2 linked regions of the Paraburkholderia bryophila genome follow. The protein of the gene in region 2 interacts with the protein of the main gene of each other region in a pairwise test. Links are inferred from orthologs where the notes say so. Each region holds a gene or a part of one and is shown on either strand. Other genes may lie near its edges.

The links.
Region 1: the proteins of GGD40_RS03400 (region 2) and rlmB interact in binary tests that used the Escherichia coli proteins (3 or more experiments, as listed by UniProt). The link is inferred for Paraburkholderia bryophila from one-to-one orthologs.

The regions. Positions count from the first base shown.
Region 1 is NZ_JACCAS010000001.1:1,056,907-1,060,100, forward strand. Bases 273-3,149 are described here. They hold rlmB (23S rRNA (guanosine(2251)-2'-O)-methyltransferase RlmB), read right to left. Parts: upstream 2,145-3,149; coding sequence 1,401-2,144; downstream 273-1,400. Other genes in these bases: GGD40_RS04780 (glycosyltransferase family 4 protein), read left to right, coding at 273-480; rpiA (ribose-5-phosphate isomerase RpiA), read right to left, coding at 630-1,325; rnr (ribonuclease R), read right to left, coding at 2,344-3,149. In the rest of the region: more of GGD40_RS04780, read left to right, coding at 1-272; more of rnr, read right to left, coding at 3,150-3,194. UniProt on the Escherichia coli protein: Specifically methylates the ribose of guanosine 2251 in 23S rRNA.
Region 2 is NZ_JACCAS010000001.1:790,400-793,563, forward strand. What follows is about bases 181-3,027. They hold GGD40_RS03400 (NAD(P)H-hydrate dehydratase), read left to right. Parts: upstream 181-732; coding sequence 733-2,322; downstream 2,323-3,027. Other genes in these bases: GGD40_RS03395 (FAD-dependent oxidoreductase), read left to right, coding at 181-626; pgi (glucose-6-phosphate isomerase), read left to right, coding at 2,614-3,027. Outside these bases: more of GGD40_RS03395, read left to right, coding at 1-180; more of pgi, read left to right, coding at 3,028-3,164. UniProt on the Escherichia coli protein: Bifunctional enzyme that catalyzes the epimerization of the S- and R-forms of NAD(P)HX and the dehydration of the S-form of NAD(P)HX at the expense of ADP, which is converted to AMP.

The sequences.
Region 1 (3,194 bases), 270 kb from region 2 along the record:
GCGATCGCGCGTTTGCCTGGGACGCATCTGGTGCTGGTCGGCGCGCCGCTCTTCGGTGAGGACGCGTACGCGCAGCGCCTACACGAGCAGGCAGCGGCGTTGGGCATTGCGGATCGCGTGCACTTCGCGGGCTTTCAGGACGACGTGCCCGCGTGGATGAGCGCGATGGATGTGATCCTGCATACGTCGACTGAACCGGAGCCGTTCGGGCGGGTGATCGTCGAAGGCATGGCGGCGGCGCGCCCGGTGATTGCGGCGGCGGCGGGCGGCGTGACCGAGATCGTGCGGCATCGGCACAATGGCTGGCTGGTGAAGCCTGGCGATGTCGGCGCATTGGCGGAGGCGATCGGCACGTTGCGGGACGATCCCGTGCTCGCGCAGCGCCTCGCGCGACAGGCGCGGGATGATGCGCGGTCGGCGTTTTCGGTGGAGCAGTATCTGGAGAAGATGACGCAGGCGATCCGGCGGGTTGCGCGATGAGGTGGGTGAAGCGTGGGTTGCTGCGTGGGTTGCTGCGTGGGTCGTGGCGCTAGTAGATGCGCTAACCGCCGTGGGTTCTGAAAACCCACTGAAGAATACGCGCGTGAGCCTTTCTCAACAGACTCACGCGCGGTTCAAACGTAGCTCGATCAGTCCTTGCTGTACTCGATCGTTTCAACGCCGGTGTCCGTGCCGAGCAGGCACAGATTCGCACCACGGCCCGCGAACAGACCCACCGTCACTACGCCCGGCCATGCGTTGACATGCATTTCCAGCGTGCGCGGGTCGCTAATGCGCAGACCTTTGACGTCGATGATTTCGTTACCGTTGTCGGTAATGAACGGCACGCCTTCTTTCGTCACACGGACCACCGGCACACCGCCGAGCGCGGTGAGTCGGCGGCCGATCGCGGTACGCGCCATCGGCACGACTTCGATCGGCAGCGGGAAGTTGCCGAGCGTGTCGACCAGCTTGCTCGAATCTGCAATACAGACGAATACGTCCGACACCGACGCGACGATTTTCTCGCGCGTCAGCGCGCCGCCGCCGCCCTTGATCATCGCGCCGCTGTGGTCGATCTCGTCCGCGCCATCCACGTACACGCGCAGCGAATCGATTTCGTTCAGGTCGAGCACCTTGAAGCCGTGCGATTGCAAACGCGCGGTGGTGGCGAGCGAGCTCGACACCGCGCCGCGATAGCGCGACTTGCTGGCGGCCAACGCGTCGATGAAACAGTTCGCGGTGGAGCCGGTGCCGACACCGATGATCGAGCCTTCCGGCACGGTGGCGTTCACGTAGTCGGCGGCGGCCTGGCCGACCAGTTGCTTGAGTTCGTCTTGAGTCATGGGAGAGGCTGGCGTGCAGTAAAAATGGCTAGTTTACCGGAGTGGCGCGTGGGGCTCGGGGATAGCTTCCGCGATTTACTTCTTCACCGACCGTTGACGCACCGCTTCGAACAGACACACGCCGCTCGCCACGGAAACATTCAAACTCTCCACCGTCCCGGCCATCGGAATCTGCATCACCATATCGCAGGTATCGCGCGTGAGACGGCGCATGCCCTCGCCTTCCGCGCCCATCACCAGTGCGACCGGGCCATCCAGTTCCGTTTCGTACAGGCTCTTGGTGGCTTCATCCGCCGTGCCCACTACCCACACGCCCGCATCTTTCAGCTCACGCAGCGCGCGCGCCAGATTCGTCACGGTGATGTACGGCACGGTATCCGCCGCGCCGCTCGCGACCTTCGCCGCCGTCGCGTTCAACCCGACCGCACGATCGCGCGGGGCAATCACCGCATGCGCGCCGGCGGCATCCGCCACCCGCAGACACGCGCCGAGGTTGTGCGGATCGGTCACGCCGTCCAGCACCAGAATCAGCGCCTTACCGTTGATACCGTCGAGCAGTTCCGCCAGGTTCTGCGCGAGCGGCATGTCGGTCGCGCGCGCCACCACGCCCTGGTGACGCTCGGTGTGCGAGAGACCCCACAGACGCGTTTCGTCGGCGGCGATCAGACGCACGCCGGCTTCTTTCGCCGTGTGCAGAAATTCGGTCATGCGACGATCTTTGCGCGTTGCGTCGTAATAGACCTCTTCGACCGTCGACGCATCGTGCCGCATACGTGCGGTCACTGCGTGGAAACCGTATAAAACCTTGAGACGTGACATGACTGATACAACCTTTGATTGAGCGCGACTGCAACGCGCGCTGCTGTGATGAAGACGAGCTTGAGTACTTGGCTGGGCGCTTCGTTACGCTACCCGCTTGCAGGTTTTGCTCGATTACTTGACCGCGTTAAAACGAACACCGCGCGCATCGGGTACGTTGCTCCGTACCCGATGCGCGCGGTTCTAAAACAAGGCCGCTTCAGCGCTTCTTGCGAGCCTGCGATTTCGCTGCCGGTTTGGCCGCGGCGCCATGCTTCTTCGCCGCACCGCGCGCCGCGCGTGCTTCCTTCACTGCGACGGTTTGCGCCGGCGCGGCTTTCTTGCGCCGTGCTCCCGGCGCGGAGGCGTTACCACCGCCACCGCCGTCCATGGGCGGCAACGAGCGCACGCGCGCCCCACCGCTTTCACCCGACCCCGACGACTTGTCGGCCAACGCGCCACGCGCTGCCGGCGGCTTGATCGGCGTATCGCGCACGAGGCGGAAGTCGATCTTGCGCGCATCCAGATCGACGCGGCTCACCTGCACCCGCACACGATCCGACAAACGGTAGCGGATGCCGGTGCGCTCGCCGCGCAACTCGTTCTTGATCTCGTCGTACTGGAAGTAGTCGGAGCCGAGTTCGGTGACGTGCACGAGGCCTTCGATAAACAGCGAATCGAGCTGCACGAAAATGCCGAACGACGTCACACCGCTCACCATGCCGCCGTACTCTTCGCCGAGCTTGTCGCGCATGAAGTAGCACTTCAGCCAGGCTTCGACGTCGCGCGAGGCTTCGTCGGCGCGGCGTTCGTTGGCCGAGCAATGCAGACCGAGTTCTTCCCAGATCGCCACGTTGTTCGCGCGCGCACGGCCACGTTTTTCTTCGTCGGCCTGCTGCATGGCGCGAGCGCGCGGCGACAGCGCCGTATTCAACTCGATGCCTGGCGGCGGCTCCGGCTGATACTTGCGGCCCTGCAGGATCGCGTAGATCGCGCGGTGCGTAAGCAGATCGGGATAACGGCGGATCGGGCTCGTGAAGTGGGCATACGCCTCATACGCGAGACCGAAGT
Region 2 (3,164 bases):
TCGAAGGTCAGCGGGCGTCGGTAGAACTGGCGCCACGGCCGGGCGCGTCGTCGCGTTCGCGCGAGGTCGACGTGATCCATGCGGACGCGGTCGTCGTGGCCGCCGGGTACGGCAGCCTCGCGCTGCTCGAACCGCTCGGCTTGCGCTTGCCGCTGCATCCGCTGCGCCTGCATACGCTGGTCGCGCCGATCGCGCATGAAGAATGCGCGCCGCATGTGGCGATCGTCGACGCGGTCAAGCGGATTGCGATCAGCCGGATGAATCATCGGCTGCGAATTGCGGGTGGCGCGGTGCTGCAGAGCGCCGCCCAGATCGACAAGCCGCTCGGCGAAGCGTTGACCAAAGAAGCGCTGGCGCTGCTCGGCCAGGCCACGCACGACTGGATTCCGGGCGCGGCGCGGATCTCGGCGGCGCTGCCGTGGGAAGGCGTCAAACTGCTGTCGCCCGATGGTTTGCCGGTGATCGGCAACGCGCTGCATCCGCGCCTGTTCGTCAATGTCGGTCATGGCCCGGCGGGCTGGGGGCTGGCCTGCGGCGCGGGCAAACTGATCGCCGATCTGATGTCCGGTCAGACGTCGGATGTGCCGGCGGATACGCTAGCGGCGCTGCGCGCGGACCGTTTCTAGTCGCAGCCGGCCGATGGGTTCGCGCGGCGCGCTCATCGGCACTACCATAGCGGCTTCTCCAGCTTCCTCGCCTTGGGCCTAGCCCCAAGGCGAATCGCCCGCCGCCATGACCGAAGCCGACCTCACCCCGCCCACCCTCACCCGCCCTCGCAACAAGGCGCTGCCTTTACTGACGCTGACCGATCTGCGGCTCGCCGAATCGCAGGCCGCGGCCGGCTTGCCCGAGCACACGCTGATGGCGCGCGCCGGCAAGTCCGCGGCGAGTTTCCTGCAAGAGCTGATCACACGCGACACGTCGATCGAACGGGCAAAGCAGAAGGTGTGGCTGATCGCCGGCCCCGGCAATAACGGCGGCGACGCGCTGGTCCTCGCGACGGAACTGCACAAAGGTGGCATTGCCGTGGAACTGTGCATGCCGGTCGACGTGAAGCCGGACGACGCCCGCTGGGCCCTCGATCTGGCGCGTGCTGCCGGCGTGGCGATCAGCACGGCGCCGCCCGCGTCGCTGGACGGCTACACCTGGCTCGTCGACGGCATGTTCGGCATCGGCCTGACACGCGCCCTCGACGGCGTCTTCGCGACGGTCGCACGCCAACTTTCGCAGCGCGCCAAAGCGCGGCCGCGTAAAGGCGGCGTGCTGGCGCTCGACGTCCCCAGCGGCCTCGACAGCGACACCGGCACGGTGGTCGGCGAAAGCGACGGCGCGGCCGTGCACGCCACACACACGATCAGCTTCATCGCCGCCAAACCGGGGCTGTTCACCGCGCAAGGCCGCGACCTCGCCGGCTCGGTCACCGTTGCACCGATCGGCATCGACTCCAGCAAACGCACGGCCGTGCAACTCAACGCGCCCGACCTGTTCGCAGGCTTCCTGCCGCCACGCGATTTCGCCACCAACAAGGGCACCTTCGGCAGCCTCGCCGTGGTCGGCGGCGACACCGGCATGTGCGGCGCGCCGATCCTCGCGTCGCGCGCGGCGCTGTACACCGGCGCGGGCAAAGTGCACGTCGCGCTGCTGGGCGACGGCGCGCCGCCCTACGATCCGCCGCATCCCGAACTGATGCTGCACGCGATCGACGCTCTCCCGCTCGACAAGATGGACGCGCTCGCGATCGGCTGCGGCATGGGCGAGCGCGAGCGCGCCACCCAGGTACTGCATGACGTGCTGCAACTCGACATGCCGAAACTGTTCGACGCGGACGCGCTGAATCTGATCGCGAAAGATCCGTCGCTCGCGGCCGAACTCACCGCGCGCGGCGTGCAAGGCGATCCGTGCCTTCTCACGCCCCATCCGCTCGAAGCCGCGCGCCTGCTCGGCACCGACGCGCCCGGCGTGCAGCGCGACCGGCTCGGCGCGGCGCGCGCGCTGGCCGCGCGCTTTGCCAGCGTGGTGGTGCTGAAAGGCACCGGCACGATCATCGCCGCGCCCGACGGCCGCCTCGCGATCAATCCGACCGGCAACGCCGCGCTCGCGACGGGCGGCACCGGCGACGTGCTCGGCGGCATCATCGGCGCGCTGCTCGCGCAGCATCTGCCGCGCTACGAAGCGGCGTTGGCGGGCGTCTATCTGCACGGCCTCGCCGCCGACACGCTGACGGCGCAAGGGCATGGTCCCGCTGGCTTGACGGCGGGCGAACTGGCGCCGATGGTGCGGAGTTTGCTGAACCGGCTGTTTTATCCGGCGACGGAAGGGTGAGACGTGGGACGCGGCGCCCGCATCCCAAACTCTGCGCCGCGCCGCCAAAGCGCGCCTGCCTGTCACCCTTCACACAAGGCCGCTATACTGAACGACTGCGCCGCGCGTCGGATTCGAAGCGGGTGGCGGCGAAGCTTCAGCGCACTCGCACTCGCGCGGCGAACGCTTAAAGCCTCCCCACCGCCCAGCACATCACCGGCCGCGCGGCATCGCTCTAACAGCATCGTTGCCTCATCCTCGGCAGCGCTTCACGCGCTCGCCTTCCTTCGTGCCCTTGGTTAGACGGACGCTATGACGCAGAACTCGCTCCCCTCCTGGTCCTCGCTGCAAACGCATTACGACAAGATTCGCGATGCGCACCTGCGCGACTGGTTCGCCCCCGAGAACGATCCCGCCCCCACCCGCGCCGAGCGCTTCGCGTTCGCCGGCGGCGGTCTCGCGGCCGATTTCTCGAAGAACCGCATCACCGACGAAACCCTCAAGCTGCTCGTGCAACTCGCGCGTGAAGCCGGCGTCGAAAAGCGCCGCGACGCAATGTTCGCCGGCGAGGTCGTCAACCCGACCGAAGGCCGCGCCGCCTTGCACACCGCCTTGCGCGCCACCGATCCGAAAGCGCCGTTCTTCGACCAGGTCCAGGCCGAGCGCGCGAAGATGGCCGCGTTCGCCGACCAGGTGCGCAGCGGCGCATGGACCGGCTACACCGGCAAGCGGATCCGCTATGTGGTGAACATCGGCATCGGCGGCTCGGACCTCGGGCCGAAAATGGTCGTGCATGCGCTGCATCACCTGGCCACGCCCGAGATCACCACGCACTTCGTGTCGAATGTAGACGGCGCCGATCT